3 regions of the Rahnella inusitata genome follow, and region 3 is predicted to be linked to each of the others. Evidence: predicted binding sites of a transcription regulator. Region 3 holds the regulator's gene; each other region holds the start of a gene.
What was found. Region 3 encodes LexA, which represses DNA repair genes until DNA is damaged. Its sites were predicted from a motif close to TNCTGTATGTACATACAGNA; they were not measured.

Region 1 (10,644 bases), 1.4 Mb from region 3:
CGTTGTGCCTTTTTTGCGGAGTGCCGCGATGATGTCAGCGGGATACCAGTCGTTGGAATAATTCATGGATTTCTCCTTCAGATAGTTAATCACTACCACGGGAGCTGCGAAACTCGGCTGCGGATTAGGCCGCAGCGCTGTAGATTATTTCGAAAATCGCAGGAGCAAACCAAGTAAAGTGTTGAAGTTGCGAGATGGATTCCAAGGATTTTGTAAAAAAAAATTTATTTTTAAAGTTTACTAAGGTAAACCACCAAAAAAATGATGGAATTCGACAAACGAATTTCATCATTAAGATGAGAAACTGAAGTTAGTATTTAGTGATTAGAAAACCCATGAGTTTGAAATTAAAAATATTACTGAAAATACTATTTATTGTATTTAAGGGCATTCAGGAAGACTAAGTAGGTTATTAGGTTGTTCACCATCATTTTGAGTTTTTAAATATTTATTTCCAGATGAGCTAGTAGATACGATTATCCAAACTGATTGCCCACCAGCACTGACCCAAAAACGCCACCTCCCTGACTCAATACCAGAAATTGCTTCATCTTGAGATACTCTCCAACGGCTTCCATCGGCATTAATGCCTCCTATGAATTGTATTATTTCATGTGCATTATTACGATTTGATTTATTGATACACTTTACTTGAAGATCCATTACACTAACCTCCTTATTACTACGTGAGAGCATACAGTAGAACAAAGGCGATTTTATAATAGTGATACAGTTCAAAATCTGGAATATTTATAAATTTAATATTTATTAGAAAAATTACTAAACAGGGTTAATAATTTAATAAAAAATTCTGCTGAAGAAATAAATTCACCCACAAAATATGAAATATGTAACTCTTGGAAACTATATTGAGTTCAGAAATGGTGCCGACTACCGGAATCGAACTGGTGACCTACTGATTACAAGTCAGTTGCTCTACCTACTGAGCTAAGTCGGCATTTTGAGGTGTTACCGGGGAACTACGGGGTGATAAATTATTGAAATTTGATGCTGCCGTCAAGCCCCTGACGGTGCGTTTGCTGATTTTCTCGTCATTCTGCGCAAATTAATGAATTCGCACCGGTTTCATGAACAAAAATCCACCGGTGCAACGGCATTACGGACGCACTAAATCATCGCCGTAACCAATCCATTTGTAGGTCGTCAGGGCTTCTAATCCCATCGGGCCGCGCGCGTGCAGTTTTTGCGTGCTGACCGCCACTTCTGCGCCTAAACCGAACTGGCCGCCGTCGGTGAAGCGGGTGCTGGCGTTGACGTACACCGCCGAGGAATCAACTTCACGCACGAAGCGGTCAGCGCTGCTGATCGAACGGGTGAGGATCGCATCCGAATGCTCGGTGCCGTAGGTGCGGATATGCGCCACGGCGGCGTCCAGACCGGCGACCACGGTGACGTTCAGATCCAGCGACAGCCATTCGTCCTGATAATCCTCTTCTGTCACTGCCAGCACGTTCGCCGGGCCACTTTGCAGATGCGGCATGGCAGACTCACTGGCATGCAGCGTGACGCCAGCGCGATGCATTCTGGCGCTCAGCTCCGGCAGAAAACGCGCGGCGATCGCCTGATGCACCAGCACAGTCTCCAGGCTGTTACAGGCGCTCGGACGTTGCACTTTGGCACTTTCAATCACGGTCAGCGCTTTGTCAAAATCAACGCTCTCATCGACGAAGGTATGACACACGCCGATACCGCCGGTGATCACCGGAATAGTCGACTGTTCGCGACACAGTTTGTGCAGCGCCGCGCCACCGCGAGGGATCAGCATGTCGACGTATTTATCCAGACGCAGCAGTTCTGCCACCAGCGCGCGATCCGGGCTGTCGATGGCCTGAACGGCGGCTTTCGGCAGCCCGCACTCTTCCAGCGCCTGCTGAATGACTTTAACCGTCGCCTGATTGGTGTGATGTGTCTCTTTACCGCCGCGCAGGATCACCGCATTGCCGGTTTTCAGACACAGGCTGGCGACGTCGATGGTGACGTTCGGGCGCGCTTCATAAATCACGCCGATAACACCAAGTGGCACACGGCGGCGCTCGAGGCGCAGACCGCTGTCCTGCAATGAACCGTCAATCACCTGCCCGACCGGATCGCTCAGGCGGCAGACATCGCGCACATCGCTGGCAATCGCCGATAAACGGGCGGGCGTCAACAACAGGCGGTCTAATAAGGCTTCGCTCATGCCGCTTTCGCGTGCAGTGGACATGTCGAACTCGTTGGCAAGAATAATGCTCTGGCTGTTGGCTTCAAGCATATCGGCCATCAGCATCAGCGCACGATTTTTCTGCGCAGTGCTGAGGGTAGCAAGCTGCCAGGACGCGGCTTTCGCGGCCTTGCCCATCTCGTTAAGCATGGTAACTCCTTAACTGACAATCATGTCGTCACGATGAACGGCCACCGGGCCGTACTCGTAACCGAGAATATCGCTGATCTGCTGGGAATGGTGACCGGCAATCATGCGCATCGCATCACTGTTATAGCGGCTGACGCCGTGCGCCAGGTCGCGCCCGTTCAGATTGCGGATACGGATCACTTCCCCACGCGAGAAATCACCTTTCACTTCGCGGATGCCTTTGGGCAGCAACGAACTGCCGCGCTCAAGCATCGCCGCCACCGCACCATCATCAATGGTGATTTCACCGGCTGGCGGTGCGCCGAAGATCCAGCGCTTACGGTTCTCCAGCGGCGTCTCCATCGCATGGAAACGTGTACCGACGGACACGCCGTTAATCACATCCGCGATCACGCCCGGCAGGTTACCGGCCGCAATGATGGTATCGACACCCGCACGGCACGCGACGTCCGCCGCCTGCAATTTGGTGGCCATACCGCCGGTGCCGAGGCCGGAGACGCTGTCACCGGCGATGCCGCGCAGGGCGTCATCGATGGTCGTGATCTCACGGATAAGCTCGGCTTCGGGATTGGTGCGCGGATCGGCGGTGAACAGGCCGCGCTGATCGGTCAGCAGCAACAGTTTATCGGCACCCGCCAGGATCGCCGCCAGCGCCGATAAATTATCGTTATCACCCACTTTGATCTCAGCCGTCGCAACCGCGTCGTTCTCATTAATCACCGGAACGATGTGGTTATCGAGCAGCGCATTCATGGTGTCGCGGGCGTTCAGGAACCGCTCACGGTCTTCCAGATCGGCACGGGTCAGCAGCATCTGGCCTATGTGGATGCCATATATCGAGAACAATTGCTCCCAGAGCTGAATTAAACGGCTTTGCCCGACGGCAGCCAGCAGCTGTTTGGAAGCAATGGTGGCGGGGAGTTCGGGGTAGCCAAGATGTTCGCGCCCGGCGGCTATCGCGCCCGAGGTCACAATCACAATCCGATGCCCTGCCGCATGTTGCTGCGCGCACTGGCGGACAAGCTCAACAATGTGAGCCCGGTTGAGGCGGCGGGAACCGCCAGTGAGCACGCTGGTGCCCAGTTTTACAACCAGTGTTTGGCTGCCACTCATAGTCATCTGCCGTTTAATTAGTGTGTTTGATTGAATTGAAACGCTTTGCTTTGATGTGTTTGTATCAGGAGAGAAGCGTTATGCCAACCGGCATAACGCTATAATAGCAGCATTCATGATGGGAATGGGTAGTACGCAATGGTGCGAAAGGTCAGGCAGAAAGCTTCACCGGTTCTTCGCTGAAATCATCAGCAGGTTCCAGTTTGAGGGACATTTCTACAATCATGGCATTGAGTTTTTTGTGAAACCCTACCAACGTCGTCTCAAGCTTCTCGCGAACTTCAGCATCCTTAATGTTTTGAGCCTTCCAGTCGCCTTCTTTGTCGAACAAACCGAAGTGATACACGTAGGTAAAACGTTCGGCTTCGGCCTGTAACTCAATCCACCAGCCCCAGAACTCACGCTTCTCTGGCGCGGGCTTCACGTTGACACAGACAGCTAAGCAGTCAAAGAAAAAGCGGTCGTTCTCGCATTTCCCTTCTCTAATGTACGGCCCCAACGTACCGAAACGTTTCATTAGCCTGCTTTTAGGATGACCACTTGGTAACGTCATAGTACAACCTCCATATAAAGACGATCCTTTTTAGCAAAACGTTAAGAATAAGCAACCATTAAGTTATTGCATTCTCTTTTGCAGCCACTCGCAAATCTCATGTAATGCACGATCAAAGTGCTGATAAAGCGGCTCGCTCTGGATAGCCATCAGCTTGCCGTCAGAGGAGGAATCCGCTATCAGCTTCGCTTCGCTCTTCGGACTGAACACATCGTTCTCCCAGTATGCGGCAAGCATCGGCGTCGGCGTTCTGCGCCCCAGCAGGCCCTGCATTTTCAGAGAATAACGATTAAGTTCGGTTTTCAGCGCCGAGTCCGACGCGCTGGACATGCCGATGCGGCTGGCCAGCACGTCCATGTACATATCCGGCACCTGTTCCTGACATTTTGGGTCACTGAGCAGCGTATGCACCAGCGCACCCAACGTGGCGACAGCGCGCACGCGGCGCGGTTCGAGATATGCCAGACGCACGGCGACGTTGGCGCCAAAACGGTAACCCAGCAGGCTGACGCGCCCGGCATCCACCCATGGAACATTCGGCAACTGCTGCAACACCTGCTGATGTAGGAAGCTGGTGTCCTGGGTCAGTTTCCACTTGGCGGAAAAACCGATCGACGGCATGTCGATGGTCAGCATCGCAATGCCCATCGGCGCCAGATAAGAACGGAACAGGCGCTGATGGTCACTTTGTAACGTATCCAGACCGCCACAGACCATCACCGTCGGGAACGGCGCTTTGCCTTCATTCGGCAGATGCAGGAAACCGGTGATCGGCGCACCGCCAGGGATCGCAAAATCCAGCTCTTTGAGTTCATAAGGCGAATGCTCGGAGGATTTCTCAAACGCTTTGTTCGCCAGGGCTTCGGCCTGTTCCGCCAGCGTATCGCCTTTGAGATGCGGATAACCGGCGATACTGTAAAGGTTGGCAGCTTTCAGCCAGTATTCGCTGGCCAGATCTGCATCTGACTCTTCTGCGGCTTTCTTCTGCCAGAGCATGGCCTGATTCGACCATTCATAAATCCAGTTGCCGTTGCGATAGCCGATGACCGTATCGAGCAGCAGCGGATTGCTGTGCTCGGCTTTGCAAACCGCAATGCGCGACAGCACCTCTTCCACTTCGAGCGGATCCACGCCGCGCCACATCCACATCAGACGGTTAATGGTCCGGTACCAGCAATTCACCGTATCCCCTTCCAGCGCTGAGTGCATCGGCGGGTGAACGTTGTGATGATGAACGCGACGGACAAGCGTCGAGGTTTCCGGGTATTTGAAGGAAGGTTTGAACAGTTTTTCCGTGAGATTGACTGGCGCCATAATGCATGATCCTCCGTTAGCAAGCAGATGGTCGCCCGCAGGCCACCCTTTCATGAGGGGATTATAACGTGTTAACGGTGCGACAAGACAGGAGTGAGGTCAAGCGAAAGGGATTTCAAGTCAATGAAAGCAAAACGCCCGGCAATGAGCCAGGCGTCTTTTATAAAGCGTAGTAAATCATTTTCCCACTAAAGGAGGAACAAACACGACGCCCATATCCCACGGCTGTTCGATCCAGGTGTTCTGCGGGATGTCTATCACGTAGTCATCGACCAGCGGTGCGCCAGCTGGTTTAGCAAAGATAGTGATGAAGTGAGCTTTCGGGTACATCTCACGGATGGCTTTCGCGGTGCCGCCGGTGTCTACCAGATCATCGATTACGATAAAGCCTTCACCGTCACCTTCTGCGCGTTTCAGCACTTGCATTTCGCGCTGATTGTCATGGTCGTAGCTGGAGATGCAGACGGTGTCTACGTGACGGATACACAGTTCACGCGCCAGTAACGCTGCCGGGACCAGGCCGCCACGGCTGACTGCAATAATGCCTTTCCATTGTTCTGCCGGCAGCAGACGTTTAGCCATCGTGCGGGCGTGGATTTGCAGCATGTCCCAGGTTACAACGTATTTTTCGCTCATAAAGGTGTCCCAGCCAGTGAAAAGACGGCTTCTAAGAATGTATTCGGGGGAAAAAAGGTTGCGCGGGATTATAGAGATTCTGGCTCACAAAAACCAGCGAATATCTGGTATCAGGTGCCCAAAAACCCCGGATTTTCTCCCCACATACGCGCACAGCATCAGATTAAGTGATATTCTGTCAGGCCACTCGCCACAACGTCTGGCGGGGATTACTCAACCTTAAACCTACAGCATCTCAATCAGTTCGCCTGCACATGGAGCCTGAATGAGCTGACTGTTACAGGAGACTTATAGTGTCTGAACTGTCTCAGCTTTCGCCACAACCGTTGTGGGATATTTTTGCCAAAGTATGTTCGATTCCGCACCCTTCTTATCATGAAGAAGCGCTGGCAAAACACATCGTTGAATGGGCACAGGAAAAAGGTATCCACGCTGAGCGTGATGAAGTCGGCAATATCTTGCTGCGCAAACCGGCCACCCAGGGCATGGAAAATCGCAAAGCCGTCGCCCTGCAGGCTCACCTCGATATGGTGCCGCAGAAGAACAACGATACCGTTCATGATTTCACTAAAGATCCCATCCAGCCGTTTATCGAAGACGGTTGGGTAAAAGCACGCGGCACCACGCTGGGTGCTGATAACGGTATTGGTCTGGCCTCTGCGCTGGCGGTTCTGGCGGATGAAAGCGTCGAACACGGCCCGCTGGAAGTGCTGCTGACCATGACTGAAGAAACCGGCATGGCGGGCGCATTCGGCCTGCAACCAAACTGGTTACAGTCTGAAATCCTGATCAACACCGATTCCGAAACCGAAGGCGAAATCTACATGGGTTGCGCGGGCGGGATCGACTTCACTGCCACGCTGCCGCTGAGCCGCGAAGCCGTACCGGCCGGTTTCACCACGCTGAAACTGACCCTGAAAGGCCTGAAAGGCGGCCACTCCGGCGCAGACATTCATCTGGGTCTGGGCAACGCCAGCAAACTGCTGGCACGTTTCCTGGCCGATCACGCCGACTCTCTCGGCCTGCGACTGCTGGACTTCACCGGCGGTACGCTGCGTAACGCTATTCCGCGCGAAGCCATCGCGACGCTGGCGATTGCCTCTGACAAATCTGACGCACTGAAAGCGGCTGCACAGGAATTCCTGGCGACGATCCAGTTCGAACTGTCTGCGGTAGAGAAGAAAATCGCGCTGGTGGTTGAAGCTGAACAAAGCAACGCGAAAGCGCTGACGGCACAAACCCAGGGCAAATTCCTCGCGCTGCTTAATGCCACGCCAAACGGTGTGATCCGCATGAGCGATGACGTGAAAGGCGTGGTCGAAACCTCTCTGAACGTCGGCGTTGTCACCATGAAAGATGACGAAGTGGCGATCAACAGTCTGATCCGTTCCCTGATCGACAGCGGGAAAGAGTACGTGGTCAGCATGCTGAACTCACTGAGCGCGCTGTCTGGTGCGAAAAGTCTGGCAAAAGGCAGCTATCCGGGCTGGAAACCAGAGCCAAGCTCGCCGGTGATGACGCTGGTGCGTGAAACTTACGAAACGCTGTTCAATAAAACCCCGAACATCATGGTGATCCACGCCGGTCTGGAATGCGGTCTGTTTAAAAAACCGTACCCGGACATGGACATGGTTTCCATCGGGCCAACCATCACCGGCCCGCACTCGCCGGATGAGCAGGTTGAAATCGAAAGCGTTGAGCTGTACTGGAAACTGCTGACAGCGTTGCTGAAGGCGATTCCTCAGAAGAACTGATTTTTAAGCTCCTCCCCCTTCGCAGGGGAGGAGCTTAAGGCATCCCTACAAACGCGTGAAATTATTCCCAGGGCAACAGCAACTGCCGCTCGATCTGCGGATCCTGCAACGTCACGTGCAGTCCCACCAGCCTTACGCCCCGCCCGCCCCGTCGTTGTTCCCAGGCTTCCCGCGCGACTTTCAGTAAATCTTCTTTATTGAGCACCGGCCAGACGTGTTCCTGCGTGGTCTGCTGAAAATCATGGAATTTGAGTTTTACGCCTTGCCGCGCGATGCGAAGCGTAGGGCTGACTTTGCTCAGCCGCGTATGCAGTTCGGGATATAAGCGTTCGATCAACGCCGCACACTCTTCCCAACTGTGAATATCTTCCGCCAGTGTGCGCTCGACGCCCACTGATTTACGCAGCCGTTCAGCGGAAATTTCCCGCTCGTCGATACCCTGACAACGCTCCCACAGGACCCGTCCAAACTTGCCAAAACCTTTGAGCAACGTTGCCAGATCATAGCGTTGCACATCACCGCAGGTAATTAGCCCGTGTTCCTGCAAGCGCTGGGCGGTCACTTTACCGACGCCGGGAATTTTGCTCAGCGGTAAATCTTGTAAAAACGCATCGACTTCATCCGGCGTGATCACGAACTGGCCGTTGGGTTTATTCAGGTCAGAGGCGATTTTCGCCAAAAACTTGATGGGCGCGATACCGGCCGAGGCGGTCAGATTGATTTCATCAGATATCGCCTGACGGATTTCGGCGGCAATAAGCGTCGCCGAGCCGTTGCACTGGGTGGCGTCTGACACGTCCAGATAGGCTTCGTCGAGAGACAAGGGTTCGATAAGCGGCGTATAACGCGCAAAGATTTCACGGATGTGGTGAGAGGCTTCTTTATAGGCTTCCATTCTGCCGGGGATGACTTTCAGGTGCGGGCAGAGTTTCAAAGCCATCCCGGTGGGCATCGCGCTGTGGACGCCGAATTTGCGTGCCGGATAGTTGGCCGTGCTAATCACACCACGACGATCGCGGCTGCCGCCGATGGCGATCGGAATGTCGCGCAGGGACGGATCATCGCGCATCTCAACGGCCGCGAAAAAGCAGTCCATATCCACGTGAATGATTTTACGCATACCCCTCCCCTGATGACTGTATAAGTATACAGTGAAGAGATGCAATTTCAAACACAGAAAATGGCGATAAATTTGGGTTAATTAATCACCCATTCTGGCAAGTACACATATTTAACAATACGACATTCATTATTCATTATTTGGTGATTGCTAAAATATTAATCAGTATTAATATGGCAGCGTTTGAGACAGGCTGTACATAAGAATCAATCAGTGGCGGTCTTAAAGATGGTTTCATCTGAGAGACAAAACATCAGAATTATTATTAAGCAGGATTTAGAATGATCAGAATCGCGCTGTTCCTTGCGATGCTCCTCAGTTTGCCTTTATTTACAGCAAATTACGCCGTGGCCAGCGAACCTGTCCCGGTCAACGCTGCGCTTAAAAAGCAGTTGTTAGGCGCTCCGGTATATATCCAGATTTTCAAGCAAGAACGTAAACTCGAAATGTACGCGCAGCTCGACGGCGAATTTCGTCTGATCGGCAGCTACGGCATCTGCGACTTTTCTGGTGGTTTGGGAAATAAACGTCGTGAAGGCGATTTCAAAAGTCCGGAAGGTTTCTACAATGTGGATATTCACCACCTGAAACCAGACAGCCGCTTTTATCGCGCGATCAATATCGGTTTCCCGAACGCCTATGACATTTCCCAGGGTTACTCAGGCAAGTACCTGATGATCCACGGTAACTGTAAATCAATCGGTTGCTACGCGATGACCGACGGCTACATGGATGAAATTTTCACCTATGTCCAGGCTGCTTTCCAGTTCGGCCAGCGCAATATGCAAATCAGTATTTATCCGTTCCGTATGACTGATGCCAACATGCAGGCGCACAAAAACTCAAGCTACATTAACTTCTGGCGTCAGCTCCAGCCGGGATATGCGTACTTTGAGAAACACCATCAGGCACCCAACGTGGTGGTAACTGACGGTAAATATGAAGTGCTTCAGCCGCTGTCCAATACCCCGCTGTCCTCACAGCTGGCGTTCACCCAGGTGAAATAACGCGAACTCGCCTGGGGCAATCTTGTTCCAGGTTTCGTTTGCAGTCAGCGGTTGTGTGGCAATCACGGTGACGACATCATTGGGTGTCGTCTGCTGCTGAAAATCAATCTCTACATCCTGATCCAACAACGTGGCCTTGCCGAACGGCGCGCGGCGCGTGATCCAGTACAGATTTGTCGAACAATAGGCCATCACAAAATGCCCGTCCGACAACAGCATGTTAAACACCCCTTTCTGCCTTAACTCATCCGCCAGCGACGCAATGAAGCGAAATACCGCAGGCCAGCTCGCAGGCCGACGCGGATAACGTTCCGTCAGCTTGTGCAGCAGCCAGCAAAACGCGTATTCGCTGTCGGTCTGACCTATCGGGCGCAGCGTACCGGTGTCGAGCTGACGATAACCGCGCAGCTGACCGTTGTGCGCATAAGTCCAGTTGCGGCCCCACAGTTCGCGGGTAAACGGATGGGTATTTTCCAGCGCCACTTCGCCACGGTTTGCCTGACGAATATGGGAAATCACCGCGCAGGATTTGATCGGGTATTCCTGAACAAGGCGGGCGATGGGCGAATTAAAACTCGGCAACGGATCTTTGAAAGTACGACAGCCATTCCCCTCGTAGAAGGTAATGCCCCAACCGTCTTTATGCGGGCCTGTCCCGCCACCGCGCTGCACTAATCCACTGAAGCTAAAGCAAATATCAGTAGGAACGTTAGCGCTCATCCCGAGCAATTCGCACATCTCCCGCCTCCTTTACAACAAAGGTCTTACGCCTTCGC
Region 2 (10,644 bases), on a different contig from region 3:
CAGTTCAGAACCGTGACCTACGAACCGGATAATTTCACCGCGCTGCGCTTTCAGTGTATGCATAAGCAGGGATTTACCTATAAAGGCGGTTTCGATTTTTGCGACGTCAGAACACAGCTTCCGGCCTGTGTAGCGCAAAAGCGCGGGCATGAACTCAGTCTGAAAGAGCTTGAGGCGCTGCCGTTTGACGCTGACAGAGGTTTTTATGACATCAAACCTGAAAGCGGAATGAAGGAATACGATCAGGTCAGCTGGCGCAGAAAAGGCGCATCACAACATTTCTCGCATGTCAGTGAAAATCAACGAGAGGCAATACCCGTTATGTACGCCTGTGGTTATCCACATCCGCTGGGATCGAACCCGGTTTCACCTTCCATTGGTCGCGCTGCACAGGCGCAAAAATGTATGGATGAAAAGGGCTTTGAACCGGTCAACAAACTGCAATTAGTGTGTACTGCCTATCCGCAGGTGACTGGCTGCCCTAAAGCGTAATTTCCATTTATAACGTTACTTTGTTCAGTAACGTTATAAATTCATTCACCTCTCTTTACACTTTCCCGTAAATATCCCGCCTAAAGTTCCCCTTATTCATACCGATAACTCATTTGAATTTAATAATCATTAGAAAGTAGTCCCGCTATGTAATCATCAATATTTTGAATTATTTTTCATTGTATTTGTTTTTATTGGCCCGGAAATAAGGGAAATAACATGTTTAAACTGATCAACAATATGCGCGTGGGCAGCCGCTTAGGTGCCGCATTCGGCCTCATCATCCTGCTTTTAATCATCGTCAGTGCCACCGCCGTCATAAAAATTAGCAGTATTAACAGCAGTATTGAGCAAATTGTAAACGACCGTTATGTGAAAGTCCGTCTGGCATTTGATGTTCGCGACGGGGTGAATGACCAGATAAAGTTTTTGCGCGGAATAGTCATTGATACTAAAAATCCGGAGCAAAATAAAAAACGTTATTTACAGCTCGACGACACCATCAAACAAACCAATCTCGCGATGGATAAAATTGCCGCTATTCAGTCCACCCCGACCGGTAAACAAAAAATTAAAGCACTGCAGGATGCCAGTGATGTCTTTGAAGCGGGTAAAGAAGAACTGATACGTTTAGCCCAGGCCGGTGATGTGGAGGGCGCGACAGAATATGTGCTGCGTAAACTCACCACTTCTCAGAATGCCTATCTGGGGCTGGCGACCGCCTTTGCTGATTCTCAGGATGCGCAGTTACAAGCCGAAGGTAAAAAAGCCGTCGCCGATGGACAAACCGCGATTGAGCTGACGCTGGTCTTCTCCCTGATTGCCGTGCTGCTGGCAATGATCATGGGGTATTTCCTGACCCGCTCGATCATCCGTCCGCTCGGTACCGCCGTGCAGGTGGCTGAAAGCGTGGCCGCCGGAGACCTGACCACAGAAATCCGCGTGACCTCCTCCGATGAAACCGGCCAGCTCATGCAGGGGCTGAAAAATATGAACGAAAATCTGCTGCGCATCGTGACTGAGGTCCGTTCAGGCACGCAGGCGATCAGCAGCGCGTCCAGCCAGATCGCCGCCGGTAATCTGGATTTGTCCTCGCGTACCGAAGAGCAGGCCAGTTCACTGGAAGAAACCGCCTCGGCGATGGAACAGATAACCGCCACCGTAAAACAGAATGCCGAAAACGCGCGTCAGGCTAATCAGCTGGCGGCACAGGCATCACGCGTGGCCGTCGAAGGGGGCGAAGTGGTCGGGCAGGTGGTCAGCACCATGGAGGGAATCAACGTTTCTTCACGCAAAATTGTCGATATCATTTCTGTGATTGACGGCATCGCCTTCCAGACCAACATTCTGGCGCTGAATGCCGCGGTAGAAGCTGCCCGTGCTGGTGAACAGGGGCGTGGTTTTGCGGTTGTGGCCTCTGAAGTCCGCAATCTGGCGCAACGTTCTGCTTCTGCGGCGAAAGAAATCAAAGTACTGATCGACGATTCGGTATCGAAAGTCGATAACGGCACGCAACTGGTCGCCAAAGCCGGTGCCACCATGGCAGAAGTGGTGTCCAGCGTGAAGAACGTGACGGATATCGTCGGCGAGATTTCTATCGCCAGCCATGAGCAAAGCACCGGAATCGAAGAGATCAACAAAGCCATTACACAAATGGATGAAGTGACGCAGCAGAACGCCGCGCTGGTGCAGGAAGCCTCGTCGGCAGCGTACTCGCTGAACGAGCAGGCCGAGCGTCTGGCGGAATCGATCAGCATCTTTAAAGTCAGCGCCGCGGCGGTAAATACTGCGCTACGCCAGCCGTCGCCGCTGAAAAGACCTGCACTGTTGTCTGGCCGCGCGCGTTTACCGGCTGATAAAACTGACGAAGGCTCCTGGGAGACGTTCTAAAATCCGGGAAATATTTTCAGGTAAAACGTGAAACTTCTGACGCCTGCGGTTCGGGCGTCAGAGGTGCAGCAACTAGTGTTTGTTGAGATAGATGTCCGGACGGGCGATCGCCCACGCGTAATCCGGCGTATTGACTGGCTCATAGCCAAACTTCTTGTAAAGCCACGGCGCCGTGGTGGTAAACAGCATCATGCGGCGCAATCGCGCGGTAACCGGGTGTGACTGACAGCATTCCACTAACCATCCCCCCAGATTTTTGCCCTGATAATCCTCGAGAACATACACATCGCACAGGTAGGCAAAGGTGGCATAATCGGTGATAAATCTGGCAAAACCAATCTGTTTGTCTCCGTCGAACAACCCGAAATTCAGGCTATTGGCGATGGCATCGCGCACGGTCTGTTCATCAATACCTGCCGCCCAGGTCGAACGGGTCAGGTAATGCTGGATGGCTGAAATATCCATCTTTTCAATGTCTGTGGTGATGAGGTACCCGTCTTTCGTCCAGCATTGCACATCTTTCATTGATATCACCGTATAATGAGCCCGTTAAAATACTAACGTAAAAATTTAAATGTATGATGTCAACGTCATCCATTGTTGATATGCTGTATATAATTACAGTATAAGGAGTGAGAATCATGGCTGTTGAAACAAAATTTGTTGTCGTCAGAAAAGGTGAAGAAAAAATGACATTTGCCAATAAGAAAGAAGCGGACGCCTACGACAAAATGCTCGACATGGCAGATGCTTTTACTGACTGGCTGTTACAGAGCGAAATCGAGATCGACGAGGTTCTGGCGGAAAACATTGCGCTGCACCTTGCCGAGCAGAAAGATACCGTTCAGCATATCCTGCGCACCAGCAAACTGCCGGAAGCAGAAACGGCACCTGCCGACGTGAAGGCCGACGCTGAAACAGCAGAAGAGACACCTGTTGAAGACGCGGACGTGGCAGAACACACCGAAGACGCTGTAAAAACGAAAAAGGTTCGCGCGATTAAAGCGGCCTGATGAAAAAACAGAGCCCCGCTGAACACATCTCACAAGGTGTTCAGCGGGGCTTTTCGTTACCGGCTTTTAGCTTTGCGCAGCGGCAGCCTCTTCCTCTTGCTGCAACGCACGCACCGTCTGGTGACGATGCCAGTAGTAGCCCAGCGTATTTTTAAACTCTTCAATTTCCTTTTTCAGACCTGGCAGGCGGATCTCACTGCGTTTTTTCCCTTGCGCATTCGGCTGGACGTGTTGCAGATACAGCACCTCAGTGCCGAACTGGCGGATCACGTTGATGTTCTTCACGTTATCCCACTCCAGTAATTCCCCCGTTTTTGGTTTCACGACGCCCTGATAGGTGATCTCGATTTGAGAACCATCTTTCAGCGTAAAGGCCACCGGCGGGAAATGTTTTAGTACCAGCGCCGTCTCTTCTTCGCCCTCAGGCTGATAACGCCACGCCAGACTTTCTTCATGTACCGATGAGAAATCACGCTCGTACTTCTGCCACAGCTGCTGCTCAATCTGTTCGGCAACCGGCATCAGATCCACCCAGCTTTCAGCAGGGGGTTCAGCTGCAATCGCGGCATAGCCCAACTCTTCCACGTGGTAGTCGACGTTGCGCATTCTTTCCGTCAACGGCGGGTGGGAGTCAAACGGGTGCGGTACATCCTGCTCGCGCATCAGGCTGATAAAGTCTGGCGAGCTGACGTGTTGCGGCAGACCTGCGGCTATCGCTTTGCTGATCCCCAACTCGTTCTCATGCAGGGTTTTGTTATCGAACAGGGTACGTTCGACTTCGCTGCGATAGCTGGCATAGGCTGAGATTTTAATCAGTGATTCGATAATCGCGGCAGGCGTGGTGTGCGTCGCTGCGCTGCGATCGGCAATGAACTCACGTTCACGGCTGTTACGCTGCCATGCCAGTTCGAACAACATGCGGTACAGGCACAGAGGATAAAAGACGATAAGTGTCGCGACGTTCTGACCCATCAGGTGCGTATACATATCAAAACGGTGCAGCTTCGGCCCGAGCAGCGCGCCTGATGCGGTATCGCCTTCATGCAGATGTGTCAGCTCATGCACCATCACGCCGTCGGCCTGTGCGGTGGTCAGCTGGCGCAACAGGGGGATACTGACGTACAACTTGCGGCCACTCAGTGGATGCTCGTTGACGCTTAGCGGCGCTTCGGTCACATAGAAGTTAGTATCAATGCCGGCAATGATATGGTCAGGCGGTGTCGTTCCGACTTTGGCCGCCAGCGTATCAATACGTGCCCACAGCGCGGGCGCGGCGTCGCGCGTCACGACTTCACCTTCGATCCCGTCTTCACGCGGCAGCTTTTTAAAGATGCCTTTGATCATGTAGAACATCCCGGCCAGCACCAGCAGGCCGACCGCCATCACCAGTTTTGGATAGTAGGTTTGCGTGAAGAATGCCGTGCCCCAGAACGAGAGCCAGACCAGCATCGCACCTTGCACTAATACTTCCAGCGCACTGGCCAGCATCAGGAAATGACGGGCCAGTGTCAGGCTCAGCAATTGTCCCTGGCGATTCCTGAAAGCGAGGGCGCTGAACAGCAACACCATCAGCAGCACAACAGCGCTGGCGATAAGCGTCCAGAATGCCACTTTGTCCATCATGTAGAATTGCCACAGTTCGGACTTCTCGGCGCACACCGCATTTTTATAATCGAGCAGATCTTCCGACACGGGGCCGCAGACGCTGGAGGGTGGATTTTGTTGCAGGAAATCCGTCAGTTTACCGACGTCCTGATTTTGCCCGCGGGCGTCATCAATAAAGATCTGAGTATATTGTTGGTTAAGCTGATTACTGCCGTATTCAGCAAATACCAGCGTGATGGCGGGGATCAAAAATAGCGTGACCAGAAGCCAGAAGAATACCTTTGCATAACCTTTTCTCAATGCCGTTAATTTATTCAAAATAGAAACTCGCTAACTGTCTGTTAGAGGGACAAGCTGCTTATATCAGGCAATACCGAAAGAAGGATTAACGGCATAAGGGGAAATGCGCGAGATCCTTCTCTGGCGTGCATCAGCTATATTAACTTTATGAATTGTGAAGCGTTGCTATAAGACGATATTTTACCCGTCGCGACAAGCTATTATTTGTTTTTCGGATTATTTACCTTGCGAATAGTGCGCATTGCAGTTGCCGTCTGCAATTGTTTCAGAAACGGTGAGGGTAATTTGAGTTAAGTTTTATTTCATCGGATTGATTCGATGACGGAAATGAGGCGGATAAACCATCATGTCTGATGGCCTTGAATAATCAGTGTTTGATAAAACCAATAATGCTGCAAACCAGCACTATAGCCAGGGAAGGCCACTGCATGGGAATATAAAAGAAGTGGTGACGAACACCGCCATCATGATTTTTTCTGTTGAGTATCAATCCCATAACCGTATTGATGGCCGCGCCAATGCCTACGCCCAACAGGAACTGCATTAATGACACATCACCCTTTTTCACACTCGGATCGGGCCATAACCACATTAACAATAGTACAGTAACAATCGGCATTAAAAGGGTCATAATACCGGCGCCGCGATATATCAGCATGCAAGAACTCCTCGCCATTATCGAAAAAATACGCTAATTTCGACAGAGATTATGCATTATTAGATTTGAAACTCAAGGATATCAACCATGTTAGTATGGAGCGGAGTAGGGTTTTTTATCGCCGTGTTGATTTCGATTGCCTACGTATTTTTAAAATGGATTGTCGATATCATTTGGCAGGAAGGTTATTTTTCTGCGCATTTATGGGCAACAGGGGCTACATTTATACTGGCATCTATTCTGTGCTGCATTTTTGTCTACGCGATTAAACAGGAAAAGCTCCTGGCGTACGTGGCAAAGATGACCGACAGTCAGCCGATGTTTGAACCGGAAAGAACGCACAAATTCTTTTTTATCCCGGTACGGTATTGGCCAATTATTTTGTTTTTAGTCGGCTCGGGAATATGTATTCGCGATCTGATGAAATAACCCTCTCTATATTATGGGTACTCCGCGCACTGTCGCAGGGTAATTCATACAGAGAATTTTTACAGGAAGAAGGGAGTTCTACATGAAGTTAAGAAAATCAATCAATCTGATGGGATCATTGTGCCTGCTGACGGTACTCGGCGGCGCAGCCACACTGGCTAGCGCAGCGGAAGTGAAAGCACCGGCAGCCGCAGCCACCACCCAAACTGTGACGTTGCTCAACGGTAAACAGGTATTTAACCTGACAGGTTATGAAGTGCAGCCTGTGCCGGGCGGTGGTCCGGGTAAAATGTACGTCAGCAAGCAGGAAAAACGCGTTCTGCTGATTGGCGAAGATGACATCCCGCTGGTTGCCCGTGCCGCCAGCGATGCTGATTTCCTTGAAGGTATGAAAACGATCAAGGATAAACAGAAACAGGCTTCACCAAGCTACACTGTGACCAGCGAAAAGATGGAAAACGTCAAAGGGCTGGAAGTTGACCACATCGAAGCCACAGATAAAATGGACGGCAAAGATGTTCTGCAGGCTACCTTGCTGGCTGCCGGCGAGAAAAAGTTCACCGTGATTCAGGTGATCTCTGGCGCGAAAGACAAAGCAGGGCACACCGCTGCCGTGAACAACATTCTCGGTAAATAAGTTACTGTAATGTCGATGTCTTGAGAAAGCCCCTGTGGAGGTCAATGCCGCAGGGGCTTTTGCGTATACAGGCTTATCCGAAGATCCACTGTACGCTGATGACGAAAACAGACGGGATGCTGATCCCGCTTCCCCCCCAAAGTCGTCGGTGAAGTTGTACTGAATCGCGTGATAAATATAAGGTGAGAAACCATTACCGGTGACTTTCTTGAAATTGTTATACGATCCGTGATCAATGAATACATAAACTTTTCCGGTTAAGGAGATCCACTGATGACCACCTTTCACAGTTACTGTCTTTCGGCTTCTGGCGAAGAGTGGGGGCAGGGAAGTGAATCTGCACTTTTTCCCTACTGGAGTTTTACCAAAACGGCGATCGCGATTTGCGCACTCAAACTGAGTGAGAACGGCGTACTAAACCTGGACACAACGCTGGATGGCGAACCTTTCACGCTTCGCCAGCTGCTGGCGCATACCGCCGGATTACCGGATTACGGAATTCTGAAATCCTATCACGAGGCCGTCGCTGCGGGTGAGGCACCCTGGTCACGGGATGACCTGCTGAGCGGGGTGATGGCGAAGGGAACATTGTTCAAGCCGGCGGAAGGCTGGGCATATTCCAATGTGGGTTACATGCTGGCGCGCGAGCACATTGAGGACGCATCGGGTTTGAGTTTCTCACGTCTGACCGATGAGATAATTTGCCAGCCGCTGGGTCTGAAGAGTATCACGCTGGCGACTACCCCTGAGCAATTCTCACGGCTTCATTGCGAGGCCGCCGGACATTATCATCCGGGCTGGGTGTATCACGGATGTCTGATGGGTAACGTGCCGGACGCTGCAAAACTCTTGCAGGGCCTGTTCTCGGGAAGGCTTATCGGTGCGAAGGCACTTGCCCAAATGCAGGTGCGCTATCCGCTTGGCGGCGCGATTGAAGGGCGGCCCTGGACAGAATGCGGCTATGGCATCGGGTTGATGATGGGCGCAATGGCGCAGGCGGGTCGCGCGGTTGGCCATTCGGGCGGCGGGCCCTCCTGCGTCAACGCGGTCTATCATTTTCCTGATGTGAAAGACCCGCTGACCGTGGCATGCTTCACCGCCGGTTCACATGAAGGCGTTCCTGAAGCTGAAGCCGTCAGGCTCGCCGGGGAAAGATGAATTCCGCCGCTTTATGCTAAATTAGCCACCCTTATTTACGTTCCGTCCGAGGCACCATGATCACTCCGTTAAACCGTACAACCCGTGAAATGAAAATCAACAATGTGGTGCTGGTCACCCATGCTTTGAAATCACTGGGATCGGCGACAAAAGCGGAGCTCGCAGTCGCGACCGGGCTTAGTATTGCCACCTGCGGCACGGTGCTGAATGAACTCAGCAGCAATAGCGAAGTGCTGGCGCTGGAGCGCGAAGTCTCACGTGGCGGACGGCCAGCGCAGCGGTATGCCTACAATCCGGATTACTTCTCGGTGCTGAGCATTTACGCGCAGGGCAGTGATGCTGCGGCGCAGATCATCTGGACGGTAAACTCGGCGACCGGAGGCTGTCTGGCGCAGGGCGAAGAGCGATTTTTACCGCTCCAGCTGGAAACGTTTTATCAGCTTATTCAACGTATTTTGACGGAGTTTCCGAACATTAAAGCGGCAGGGGTCGGGCTGCCGGGTGTGATCGTAAAAGGCACCGTCGCGACCTGTGATATCAGCGTTTTCGCCGGTGTGCCGGTGGAGCAACAGATGCGGGAACGTTTCGGGATTTACGTGCAGGCGGATAACGACATGAACTACACCGCGTACGGGTTTTACCGCAGCAGCTGCATGGACGTCACCGCGCCAGTGGCGTACATCTTCAAGCCGGAAGTGCCCTGTCTCGGTTGCGGAATGGTGATAAACGGGCAGGTTTTGCAGGGTGCGAGCCAGTTTGCCGGGGAGGTCTCTCATCTGCCGTTTACTGATATGGATAAGCTGCCGGTGGCGGACGAAATGGCCAAAGTGATCGTCTCGCTCGCCGCGATTGTTAACCCGGTCACCATCGCGCTTTCAGGACCGAAAATCAGCGAAGCGTTGATCCCCGACCTGCTCGAACGTTGTCATCTTCATATCCCTGTGCAGCATATGCCTGAACTGGTTTACCGGCCATCAATGCGTCAGGATTACCTGCAAGGCATCACCGAACTCACGTTGAACAACTACAATCGTCACGTCGCTTTCAGTATCTGACCGGCGCACGCATTGACTTTCTTTCTTTGCCGCCAATATACTCAGCACTTATTAAAAGACTTTTAATAACTCATCAAGCCAGCGGAGAAACACTATTGTCACTGTCATCTGAACTACCTCATACCACAGCGCACGTCGGCAGCCCGGTTAAACGGGTTGCCACGCGGGCAATCTTTTTTGTTACCGGCATGGCGATGGGATTGTGGGCGGCGCTCGTACCTTATGCGCAACTGCGCACGCATTCAGAAGCAGGCGATCTCGGCCTGCTATTACTGTGTCTCGGGGCGGGTTCGCTGCTTTCCATGCTGGGTTCCGGCAAGTTAATCGGCCGGTTCGGTTGCCGCGGGGTGATCATCGCCTCTGTCGTGCTGTATTGCCTGATGATGCCGCTGCTGGCGACGTTCAGCGATATCTGGCTGCTGGCGCTGAGCCTGTTTATCTTTGGCATGGGCATCGGTCTGGCGGATGTGGCGGTGAATGTGCAGGGGACGCTGGTGGAGCAGGCGGCGGACAAACCGCTGATGTCCGGTTTCCACTGCTTGTGGAGCGTGGGCTGTATCGCCGGTGCGGGCGGCGGTTCGTTGCTGCTCAGTGCAGGTGTAACGCCGCTCGGCAGTACATTTTGCGCCATCGCGCTGGTGATCCTTGTCACCGCCTGGTCTTTCCGTGGGCTATTGCCGTTTGGTGCGCATGAAGAAGAGCATGTGGAAGGGAAAGCGAAACCACGGCCAAACTTCCGTCTGGTGTTGATGGCAGTCATGGCAATGATCTGCTTTATGGCCGAAGGCGCGGTGCTCGACTGGGGCGGTGTATTCCTGACGCGCGAACGGGGTCTGGCGCTGGAACATGCCGGCTGGGGCTTTGCTGTGTTCGCCATCGCAATGTCGCTGATGCGCATGACCGGCGATGCAATTGTCAGTGCGCTGGGGCGCAAACGCGTGCTGGTGGTCGGCGGTCTTCTCGGTATCGTGGGTTATCTGATGGTAGTGCTGCTGCCAGGCTGGATCCTGCCGCTGTGCGGATTTGCACTGGTGGGGATTGGCGCGGCGAACATTGTACCGGTTCTGATCACGCTGGCCGGGCAGGAAAAAGTGATGCCCGTGAATATGTCGGTAGCCATGGTCGCGACGCTGGGTTATCTCGGCGTACTTGGCGGCCCGGCGCTGATCGGTTTTATCGCCCATCTTTCCAGCCTGTATGTAGCTTTCTCAGGCGTCGCCGCAGCTTTCCTCATCATCACGTTCGGTGCCTGGAAATTAAAATATTAATAGTTTTCGAGTAACTGAGTCACACTGAAGCGCTGGCGTGAGGAAAACCGCCAGCCTTTTCCGATGATCACTTCTTAAAATCTGACCTCTGTAGGAGCTGCAATGGCCGTAAAACTTATCGCCGTCGACATGGATGGCA
Region 3 (10,644 bases):
ACGCTGACTTCGGAGGTGGTGATCAAATCCACAGAAATATTGTGGCGCGCCAGAATACCAAACACGTCGGCGAGGAAACCGCGTGAATGCAGCATGCTCAGGCTGTGCAGCGTGACCAGCGTTTGTCTGCGACGCAGGGCAATCGCGCGGAATAACGGCGGATTATCGCTGGTATCGCACACTAACGTGCCGCCGCCCGACGGATCTTTGCTGGAGCCGACAAATACCGGAATACCGCGACGCACCGCAGGCAGCAGCGTGGCGGGATGCAGAACTTTGGCACCGAAAGTGGCCATTTCAGCGGCTTCTTCAAACGCGATGCGGTCAATACGTTTCGCAGCCGGTACCAGACGCGGGTCGGTGGTGTAAATGCCCGGTACATCCGTCCAGATATCCACGCGCACCGCGCCGAGCGCTTCGCCCAGCAATGCTGCGGTGTAGTCGCTGCCGCCACGGCCAAGCGTGGTGGTGCGGCCTTTACCTTCTGAACCAATAAAGCCCTGGGTGATCACCAGCGCGTCCTGCAAACGCGGTTGCAGTTGTGAAAGTGTCAGGTCGGTCAGCGCCTGCGTATCCGGTTCTGCGCGACCAAAGTGATCGTTGGTGCGCATGACTTTACGGACGTCGAACCATTCCACAGGCACGTTGCGCTGGCGGATGACTTCAACAAACAGCAGGGTGGACATGAGCTCGCCGTGGCTGACCAGTTCGTCGGTCAATGCGGTGGAGGTCGCGAGGCTTGCGGCTTCCGACAGCATGGCGATATTTTCCAGCATGCGACCCACTTCTTCGCGGATCACCGTCGGATTATCGAGGCGGTCAATAATGGCATTCTGGATGCGGCGGATTTCATCAAGCAGGAAGACGCGGCGTTCGGTTTCTTTGCCCGTGGCCAGCTCGACTAATAAATTGGTGACGCCCGCAGAGGCGGAGAGAACAACGAGACGAACTTCCGGGCGCGCAAGAACGATGTCTGCACTGCGGTTCATCGCGTCGAAATCTGCCACGCTGGTACCGCCGAATTTGGCGACGATAACCTTGCCCAAAGGCTGCACAGTGGCGTTGCGGGATGCTGCGTGATTCATGTAAAACCTCATGTCCGGGACGTCATTTCAATGACGGCCACCTAATCCATAAGAATTGGCACAAGGGGAGAGCGGGAAACGGGAGCAGGCGTAGAAATGCTACGATACACCCAGAAGCGCCCCACCATGCCAATACCCTTTTTCGGGTATGTCGGTGACAACCCAGAGGATTCAGCCCCTGTGGTCGATCATCTGCCTGCCGTCAGCATTTGACCTCGGCGCCGCTCCCCCTGATGCACCTTCGTAGGATTTCGGCTCCTCCGGTACACTGCCTGGGCGACGCGCCTCTTCTGGCTCACAACAGCGTGCGTGAGCACGCGTGCGAGTTAGGTGCTTAGGAATAACGGGTTATGGCGCGTCTGTCAACGGTCTCACGGCCGGTCGAGCCACATTTTGAGCGATTGTCATCTAATATTGTTCTTTGTCATTGTGGATCCACAGATCTGGCCTATCGCAAGAAAAGGCATCTCATCTCGGGAAGTTCAGGATACAATCGGGACAGTTACCTCATATTTATTCTCAGCCTAAGAGCATTGCTATGAAAAATATCAATCCAACTCAGACCGCTGCCTGGCAAGCGCTGCAGCAGCATTTCGACACGATGAAAGATGTGCAGATTAGCCATCTGTTTGCTGAAGATGGTGATCGTTTCTCCAAGTTCTCTGCCACGTTTGAAGACCAGATGCTGGTCGATTTCTCCAAAAACCGCATCACATCAGAAACGCTGGATAAGCTGCAGGCTCTGGCAAAAGAGACTGATCTTCAGGGTGCAATCAAATCGATGTTCTCTGGTGAGAAGATCAACCGTACCGAAGACCGCGCCGTTCTGCACGTTGCCCTGCGTAACCGCAGTAACACGCCGATTGTGGTCGATGGCAAAGATGTGATGCCGGAAGTCAACGCGGTTCTGGCGAAGATTAAAGGCTTCACCGAGCGCGTTATCGGTGGTGACTGGAAGGGTTATACCGGCAAAGCGATCACTGACATCGTCAACATCGGTATCGGCGGTTCAGACCTCGGCCCGTTCATGGTGACCGAAGCGCTGCGTCCGTACAAAAACCACCTGAATATGCATTTCGTCTCCAACGTTGATGGCACCCATATCGCCGAAACGCTGAAAGACCTGTCCCCGGAAACGACGCTGTTCCTGGTGGCATCAAAAACTTTCACTACGCAAGAAACCATGACCAACGCCCACAGCGCGCGCGACTGGTTCCTGAAAACTGCGGGCGATGACAAACACGTGGCGAAACACTTCGCTGCGTTGTCTACCAACGGTAAAGCGGTCGGCGAGTTTGGCATCGACACGGACAACATGTTCGAGTTCTGGGACTGGGTCGGTGGCCGTTACTCTCTATGGTCCGCAATTGGCCTGTCAATCGCTCTGTCCGTCGGCTTCGAGAACTTCGAGCAACTGCTGAGCGGCGCACACGCGATGGATAACCACTTCGCCAATACCCCTGCTGAGAAAAACCTGCCGGTTCTGCTGGCGCTGATCGGTATCTGGTACAACGATTTCTACGGCACTGAAACCGAAGCGATCCTGCCATACGATCAGTACATGCACCGTTTTGCTGCGTACTTCCAGCAAGGCAATATGGAATCTAACGGTAAATTCGTTGACCGTAACGGCAATCCGGTGGATTACCAGACTGGGCCGATCATCTGGGGCGAGCCGGGTACCAACGGCCAGCATGCGTTCTATCAGCTGATTCACCAGGGGACTAAAATCATCCCTTGTGACTTCATCGCGCCGGCCATCAGCCATAACCCGCTGAGTGATCACCACGCGAAACTGCTGTCTAACTTCTTCGCACAGACGGAAGCGCTGGCGTTTGGTAAATCTCTGGACGTGGTCGAGAAAGAATTCGCCGACCAGGGTAAAAAACCGGAAGACGTGAAACACGTTGCACCGTTCAAAGTGTTTGAAGGTAACCGTCCGACCAACTCCATCCTGCTGCGTGAAATCACGCCGTACAGCCTGGGTGCGTTGATCGCGATGTATGAGCACAAAATCTTCACGCAGGGCGCTATCCTGAACATCTACACCTTCGACCAATGGGGCGTGGAATTAGGTAAGCAACTGGCGAACCGTATCCTGCCAGAGCTCGAAGGCAGCGAAGATGTGAAAGGTCACGACAGTTCGACGAATGGTCTAATCAACCGCTTTAAAAACTGGCGCTAAAACCTGTCATCCTTCGAGCCGCCTTGATGCAACTCGAATGATTTAGGGTAAACGAGTGTGAGTAACACACCGAAACAAAAGGGTTAGCCTTCACAGGCTGGCCCTTTTTTAATGCCGCTTTTCCTGTGCGGACTCTGTGGTATTCTGCGGGTATTAATAACAAAAGTGGGATGTAGGTCACATGGCAGGATCAAAACGTGCAACGCTGATTTCGGTCATCATGCAGCGAATTTTGAACGTATTTTTATTGGGGCTGGCCGCGATACTGATGATTTTCATCGGCCGCGAAACCTACCATTTAGCAATGGTACTTTTCGTGAACAACGATCAATCTTCATCGTATCTTCTGATAGAGGGAATTGTGATTTACTTCCTCTATTTCGAATTTATCGCGCTGATCATTAAGTATTTTTCATCGGGATATCACTTCCCATTACGCTATTTTATTTATATCGGTATCACGGCGATTATTCGACTGATTATCGTCGACCACAAAAGCCCTTATGACACACTGGTGTACGCCTGTGCGATCCTCGTCCTGGTCGTGACGCTCTTCCTGGCGAACAGCGAACGTCTGCGCCGCGAGTAAAATGATGCGATTACTGCCTCGCATTCATGCGTTAGAATACGAGGCAGATAATTCATTGGAGGTATACCTGCCTCCATTACGGAGCCGTTGATGTCTGATTCCCATTCCCCTGCACAACCCCCGATTCATTGGTTTAACGATCCGACTGACGTTCCTGCGGACGTGGCCGACTGGCTGATGGAAATGGGATCCATGACCCGTCGCTTTGAAAAACAGGGTGTTACTGTCACCGTTAAACCTCAAAACGAATGCTTTGTCAGCCGCGCTGAGCTGGGAGAAAGTGAAGCTCAGCAGTTGCCGGAAAGCGCCCGTTACTGGGTGCGCGAAATCGTACTGTTTGGCGACGCCGAGCCGTGGTTGCTTGGACGTACTATCATTCCCGAAGAGACACTGACCGGGCCTGACATGGCGCTGGTGGATCTGGGTACCTTACCGCTGGGTCGCTACCTGTTTAGCGGTAATAACCTGACTCGCGATTACATTCATCTCGGGCAACTGCAAAGTGAGCAGGGCGACTTATGGGCGCGCCGGTCGCGTCTGCGTCTGTCTGATAAGCCGCTGCTGTTGACGGAAATTTTCCTGCCAGATTCACCGGTTCACCGCCCTGAAGGCAAAGTGAGCGGGATATGAGCCAGACCAACCCACAAGGAGAACAGAGAGTGTCGGGAAGTATGACGCAGGGCACCTGGCGGGATTATTGCCGCCTGATGCGCATTGATAAACCCATCGGCTCGCTGTTGCTGCTGTGGCCGACGCTGTGGGCGCTTTGGCTGGCCGGTGGCGGCATGCCTTCTGCTAAAATTTTGGTGGTGTTCGTGCTGGGCGTCTTCTTTATGCGCGCCGCCGGTTGCGTGGTGAATGATTACGCTGACCGCAAAATAGACGGGCACGTTAAGCGCACTGCCAACCGCCCGTTGCCGAGCGGGGCGGTCAGCGGTAAGCAGGCCAAAATCCTGTTTGCCGGGCTGGTGCTGGTGTCGTTCCTGTTGGTACTGACCCTCAATCGCATGACGATTTTCCTCTCGCTTGCCGCGCTGGCGCTGGCATGGATTTACCCGTTCATGAAACGCGTCAGCCATCTGCCGCAGTTTGTGCTGGGCGCGGCGTTTGGCTGGTCAATCCCGATGGCTTACGCTGCCGTCAGTGAAACCGTTCCGCTAAGTTGCTGGTTATTGTTCGTGGCAAATATCTGCTGGACGGTGGCCTACGACACGCAATATGCGATGGTCGATCGTGATGACGATTTAAAGATTGGCGTAAAATCGACGGCCATTTTGTTTGGCCGTTTTGACACGCTGATCATTGGCATGTTGCAGCTGGCAACGCTGGTTCTGATGGCGATTGTCGGGCATCTTTCGCAGCTGGGCGCACCGTTCTACTGGTCGCTGTTGCTGGCTGCTGCGCTGTTTGTGCATCAGCAAAAACTGATCGCGAAGCGCGAACGTGACGCCTGTTTCCTGGCTTTCCGTCAGAATAACTATGTCGGTCTGGTGCTGTTCCTGGGGATTCTGATGAGCCTGACGGCGTTCAGTTTCTAATCTCTTCAGGCAATCTCTTCAGACAATAAAAAATGCCCGGACTTTTTGCAAAGTCCGGGCGTTTTGTTTCCTGCCATTTACCGCGTCACAACGGGCGATTAATGATCGGTATCGCGCACATCCAGCTTAGGCTCAGCCGGTGGTTCGGTCGGCTGCGGCAGCTCGGAAGGCATACCGGCACTTTCGATAGTGAGTTTGATGTCTGGCGTCATCAGGTCGCTGAGCATGTTGTAAATCTCACGCGTTTGTTCCTGAATCGCATCACCGATATCGTTGATATAACCCTCTGCGCGCAGTGTGCCGACCAGCGTTGAAAACACCGCTTTATCGAAGAACTCAGGGGCATTGATACCGTGCAGCACCGACAAACGCTGCGCCATAATCCGGCTCTCTTTTTCCAGCGCACCGCGATTGATGCTTGGATTGGTGGTGAGCAAGGAGAAGGTGATCGCGTAGCGTTGCAGTGTTTCACGTACCCCGGCAGCCAGCAGTTGCAGCGTGCGGATACGTGCCGGATTCAGCGATAACTCATCATCTTCCAGATGAATAATCTGCTGACGCGCCAGCTCCAGCGTCAGAACATTCAGCACATGTGGCAGATCGGCTTTATCGAAATGCATGAACAGTTCGGCTTTCAGCATCGGATAAATTAGCTCAACCTGACGCAGCAATTCATCGCGAGTGACCAGACGGTGGTGCATCACGATGCTTGAAATCAGCGACGGCAACACCAGCATATGATGAATGTTGTTGCGGTAGTAGGTCATTAGCACGGCTTGTTCGCGCGGCAGAACGATAATGTCACCGATATTATCTTTTTCGACCTGGAACTTATTCATGTTCAACGCGTGATCAAGTAACTGATTGGCGGTCAGATCGGGCACGGTGGAATCGGCGTTGTACGGCACGTTGCGCAGCAGCTGCAGGTAGCAATCAATCTGCTCAGTCAACTGTTCGCGGGTCAGTGATCGCTGACGGGACGCCAGCAGCGCGGTACAACACAGGTTCATGGCGTTGGCCGCCGCTGAATTGTTGATGCGCACCATAATCTGCTCAGCCAGATCCTGCACCGTCGGCGTCAGCCAGCTCGGACGCTGGGCTTCGATAGGGTCGATCGCCTCACGCCATGTCGGCACGTTTTGGTTCAGATAGGTGGTCAGATGCAGAGGTTCACCAAAGTTCACATAGCCCTGACCGAGGTTGCGCAGCTTACGCAAGCCGTTGAGCATCTGAGTCAGACTCTCTTTCTCTTTGGTCGCGCCGCGTAACTCTTTTGCGTAAGTTCCCACTTCCATCACGTGTTCGTAACCGATGTAAATCGGCACCAGCGTAATAGGGCGGGAACCGCCGCGCAGCATGGCCTGAATCGTCATCGCCAGCGTGCCGGTTTTCGGCTCCAGCAGACGTCCGGTTCGCGAGCGGCCACCTTCGACAAAGTATTCCACCGAATAACCCCGGCTGAACAGCTCGCCCAGATATTCGCGGAACACGGTCGAATAAAGTTTGTTGCCTTTAAAGGTACGACGGATAAAGAACGCACCCAGACGGCGGAAAATCGGGCCGGCTGGCCAGAAATTCAGATTGATACCGGCAGCAATGTGAGGCGGCACCAACCCCTGATGATAGAGCACGTAAGACAGCAGCAGATAATCCATGTGGCTGCGGTGGCAGGGCACATACACGATTTCCTGCCCGTCTTGCGCTAACTGGCGCACGCGCTCGGCGTTATTCACGTTGATGCCTTTATACAGGCGGTTCCACGTCCAGCTCAGCACGCGGTCGGAAAGGCGCACGGCTTCATAAGAGAAGTTCGCGGCGATCTCTTCCATCAGCGCGATAGCGTTTTGCTGGGCTTTTTCGTGGGAAATCTTTTTGCTGCGCGCTTCATCTTCAATGGCTTTTTCGATGGCTTTCGAGGCCAGCAGCTTATTGAATAAATCCTGGCGGGCAGGCAGACGCGGGCCGACTGCTGCCAGACGCAGGCGTGAGAAATGCATTCGCGCCACACGGGCGAGCTTTTGCGCGATAGTTTTATCCGTACCGTGCTCGGTCGCCATATAACGCAGCGATACCGTATTGGAGAAGCGAACAAAACTGTCGCGGCCAAGCCACAACACGGCGAAGAATTTCTGAATGCCGTTCAGCACGCGCAGGTGCGGTGTATCCTGACCTTCGCGGCCCGGTGCACGTCCGAACATTACCGAGACCGGCAACATCTGAATATCTAAATCCGGATTATTGCGATGCAGATCCAGATAGTCGTGGAACAGCTTTACGGATTCCTGCTTCGGCGTGTAATACGAAAACACGCGCGGGCCTTCAGCGATAAACACATGGCTTGGCAGCAGCGTGCCGTCGATATCCAGCGGAATCAGAGGGTCGGGCAAATTTTGGGCAAGACACTGCGCACGCAGGGTCAGCAAATCTGCTTTGGAGTTATAAGGTAATACGTACAGGATCGGGCGCGTCGGGTCTAAGTGCAACTCGGTCACCGGATCTGTAGGTATGACTTTGCTCTTTACCAGCAATGAAAGCGGTAAATTCAATAATGTGTAATAAAGTCTACGCCAACCTGACATAAAAACGTGAAGCCTCTTGTTAGCCATTTCGCCGCAAGGATACCAGAAAGCTCAAATGAGATCTGTGGTGATGAGAGACCATTAAACCGCTAAAATGCATCAAACACCCGAAGGACTACCCCTCAAGGATCAGTAACAGAATGGCGAACCAAGTCACTGGATTTACCCGAATTTATAAAGCAGCCGGATACTCATGGAAAGGGCTGAAAGCAGCATGGCAAAATGAAGCGGCCTTCCGACAGGAAGCCAGTGCGGCTATCCCATTAATTTTGCTCTCTTTCTGGTTCGATGTGAGCAGCATCGAACGTATCCTGCTAATCGGTTCCGTGGTCCTGGTGTGCGTGGTGGAACTGCTCAACAGCGCCGTGGAATGCGCTATCGACCGCATCGGCCCTGAGTTTCACGTGCTCTCCGGGCGTGCCAAAGATATCGGCTCTGCTGCCGTGCTGTTGACCATCATATTGGCGATTTTTGTCTGGGTCAGCATCTTTTGGCCGCGATGGTTCTGATTTGGAATCTGTATTCCAGGAATCGCGCTTATGCACTGTTTTTATTCAATCTTAGGTTTTCATTGCTCGTATAGCTGTATATACTCACAGCTAGACTGTATAAACAACCAGGGGGCGGAATGAAAGCTTTAACGACCAGACAACAAGAGGTCTATGACCTGATTCGCGATCATATCTCCACTACGGGTATGCCACCAACCCGCGCGGAGATTGCCGCTCGTCTTGGGTTCCGTTCCCCGAATGCTGCGGAAGAACACCTGAAAGCTCTGGCGCGCAAAGGCGTCATTGAGATTGTCTCCGGAGCTTCGCGCGGTATCCGTCTGCTGATGGAAGAAGAAGAAGGTTTACCGCTTATTGGCCGTGTAGCCGCCGGTGAACCTCTGCTGGCTCAGCAACACATCGAAGGACACTATCAGGTCGATCCCGCGATGTTTAAACCGAGCGCGGATTTCCTGCTGCGTGTCAGCGGTATGTCGATGCGCGATATCGGTATTCTGGATGGCGATCTGCTTGCCGTTCACAAAACGCAGGACGTGCGTAATGGCCAGGTTGTCGTCGCGCGTATCGACGATGAAGTGACGGTAAAACGCCTGAAAAAACAGGGCACCGTTGTGCATTTACTGCCGGAAAACAGCGAGTTCCAGCCTATTGTTGTTGACCTGCGTGAACAGAACTTCAGCATTGAAGGTTTAGCGGTCGGTGTTATCCGTAACGGCGACTGGATTTAATTGACCGTCATACTTCGAGCTGCAGATGCGTTGGCTACGGGCGTACATCCGAATCACTGACCTAAAGTCAGCGATTCGGGATTCGCTTGCTTGCCGCCTTCCTGCAACTCGAATTATTTTGGTCAACCTGAACAGATTTTCTGCGTCTCCCCCCTCTGACGTAGTAAACGGTTCAGGACGTTAATCGAAAGAATTTCGCATCATCGCCCCTGACGGGGCGATGTCATTTTAGGCATATCCTGAACCTCCGGCATGAGATTCTCTATGCAACATCAATCCCTTCTGCAAAAGCTTCAACACACTTTTCTGAGCCCGACCGATAAAGCCCTCTGGATGCTCGCACTGCCGATGATCTTTTCTAATATCACCGTGCCTCTGCTGGGGCTGGTGGATACGGCGGTGATCGGTCATCTCGACAGCCCCGATTATCTGGGCGGCGTCGCGGTTGGTTCGATGATTACTACCTTCCTGTTCATGATGCTGTTGTTCCTGCGCATGAGTACCACCGGTATGACCGCGCAGGCGCTCGGTGCGAAAGATAAAGTCCTGCTGGCGCGTGCTTTTGTGCAGCCTTTTCTTCTGGCTGTACTGGCGGGCGTGATGATTTTATTGTTCAGGCATCCGCTGATGGAAGGGGCTTTCCATATTGTCGGCGGTAGCCAGTCGGTGCTGGAACAGGCGCGGCTGTTTATTGAAATCCGCTGGATTAGCGCACCCGCTTCTCTGGCAAATCTGGTGATCCTCGGCTGGCTCCTTGGAATTCAGTACGTGCGCGGGCCGGTGATTTTACTCATTGCCGGTAACCTGCTTAACATCGTGCTGGATCTTTGGCTGGTGATTGGGCTCGGCTGGAACGTGCAGGGCGCAGCGACGGCAACTGCCTGTTCGGAGTATTTCACGCTGTTCATCGGGCTGTATCTTGTCTGGCGTGTGATGAAGCGATGGGGGATCACTTTCCCGCTGCTGACCTCATCGTGGCGCGGTGACCTGCACCGGTTGCTGAGTCTCAACCGCGACATCATGCTGCGTTCGTTGCTACTCCAGCTCTGTTTCGCCTCACTGACTATTCTCGGTGCGCGGCTCGGCAGCCATATTGTTGCGGTGAATGCCGTTCTGATGAACCTTCTGACCTTTACAGCCTTTGCGCTCGACGGCTTTGCTTACGCGATTGAAGCCCATTCAGGGGAGGCGTTTGGTGCCCGTAACCGTGAAAAACTGCTGAAGGTGTGGCGCGCGGCATGTCGGCAGGCGGGTCTGGTGGCACTGGCGTTTGCGCTGTTGTACGCACTGACCGGCGAGCACATCATTAACGCGCTGACGTCTCTGCCAGAGCTGCGTCAGCTGGCTGATAGTTATCTGGGCTGGCAGATTGTCCTGCCGCTGGTTGCGGTCTGGTGTTACCTGCTCGATGGTATGTTTATCGGTGCGACC

Region 1: dinB (DNA polymerase IV) is a predicted target of LexA. The motif match lies at 8,876-8,895, and genes of this name have one in related genera.
Region 2: I2123_RS24505 (YebG family protein) is a predicted target of LexA. The motif match lies at 2,989-3,008, and genes of this name have one in related genera.

Annotation. Positions count from the first base shown of each region.
Region 1 is NZ_CP065024.1:1,443,602-1,454,245, reverse strand. Features, by position in the region: gene I2123_RS06885 (helix-turn-helix domain-containing protein) at 1-66, opposite strand, end outside; gene I2123_RS06880 (DUF3892 domain-containing protein) at 382-663, opposite strand; tRNA gene I2123_RS06875 (tRNA-Thr) at 883-958, opposite strand; gene proA (glutamate-5-semialdehyde dehydrogenase) at 1,118-2,371, opposite strand; gene proB (glutamate 5-kinase) at 2,381-3,484, opposite strand; gene crl (sigma factor-binding protein Crl) at 3,636-4,037, opposite strand; gene frsA (esterase FrsA) at 4,101-5,351, opposite strand; gene gpt (xanthine phosphoribosyltransferase) at 5,529-5,987, opposite strand; gene pepD (beta-Ala-His dipeptidase) at 6,281-7,741, shown strand; gene dinB (DNA polymerase IV) at 7,803-8,861, opposite strand; gene dpaA (peptidoglycan meso-diaminopimelic acid protein amidase) at 9,143-9,868, shown strand; gene I2123_RS06830 (class II glutamine amidotransferase) at 9,839-10,606, opposite strand; gene lpcA (D-sedoheptulose 7-phosphate isomerase) at 10,633-10,644, opposite strand, start outside.
Region 2 is NZ_CP065025.1:583,882-594,525, forward strand. Features, by position in the region: gene I2123_RS24490 (hypothetical protein) at 1-492, shown strand, start outside; gene I2123_RS24495 (methyl-accepting chemotaxis protein) at 712-2,382, shown strand; gene I2123_RS24500 (GNAT family N-acetyltransferase) at 2,455-2,907, opposite strand; gene I2123_RS24505 (YebG family protein) at 3,024-3,395, shown strand; gene I2123_RS24510 (M48 family metallopeptidase) at 3,462-5,318, opposite strand; gene I2123_RS24515 (hypothetical protein) at 5,668-5,958, opposite strand; gene I2123_RS24520 (hypothetical protein) at 6,046-6,387, shown strand; gene I2123_RS24525 (hypothetical protein) at 6,470-7,024, shown strand; partial or broken gene I2123_RS25635 (hypothetical protein) at 7,098-7,258, opposite strand; gene I2123_RS24530 (serine hydrolase domain-containing protein) at 7,298-8,182, shown strand; gene I2123_RS24535 (ROK family protein) at 8,239-9,237, shown strand; gene I2123_RS24540 (MFS transporter) at 9,432-10,505, shown strand; gene I2123_RS24545 (Cof-type HAD-IIB family hydrolase) at 10,608-10,644, shown strand, end outside.
Region 3 is NZ_CP065024.1:20,132-30,775, reverse strand. Features, by position in the region: gene lysC (lysine-sensitive aspartokinase 3) at 1-1,085, opposite strand, end outside; lysine riboswitch at 1,192-1,383, opposite strand; gene pgi (glucose-6-phosphate isomerase) at 1,624-3,270, shown strand; gene psiE (phosphate-starvation-inducible protein PsiE) at 3,452-3,859, shown strand; gene ubiC (chorismate lyase) at 3,950-4,489, shown strand; gene ubiA (4-hydroxybenzoate octaprenyltransferase) at 4,531-5,397, shown strand; gene plsB (glycerol-3-phosphate 1-O-acyltransferase PlsB) at 5,496-7,976, opposite strand; gene I2123_RS00115 (diacylglycerol kinase) at 8,117-8,485, shown strand; gene lexA (transcriptional repressor LexA) at 8,605-9,213, shown strand; gene dinF (MATE family efflux transporter DinF) at 9,478-10,644, shown strand, end outside.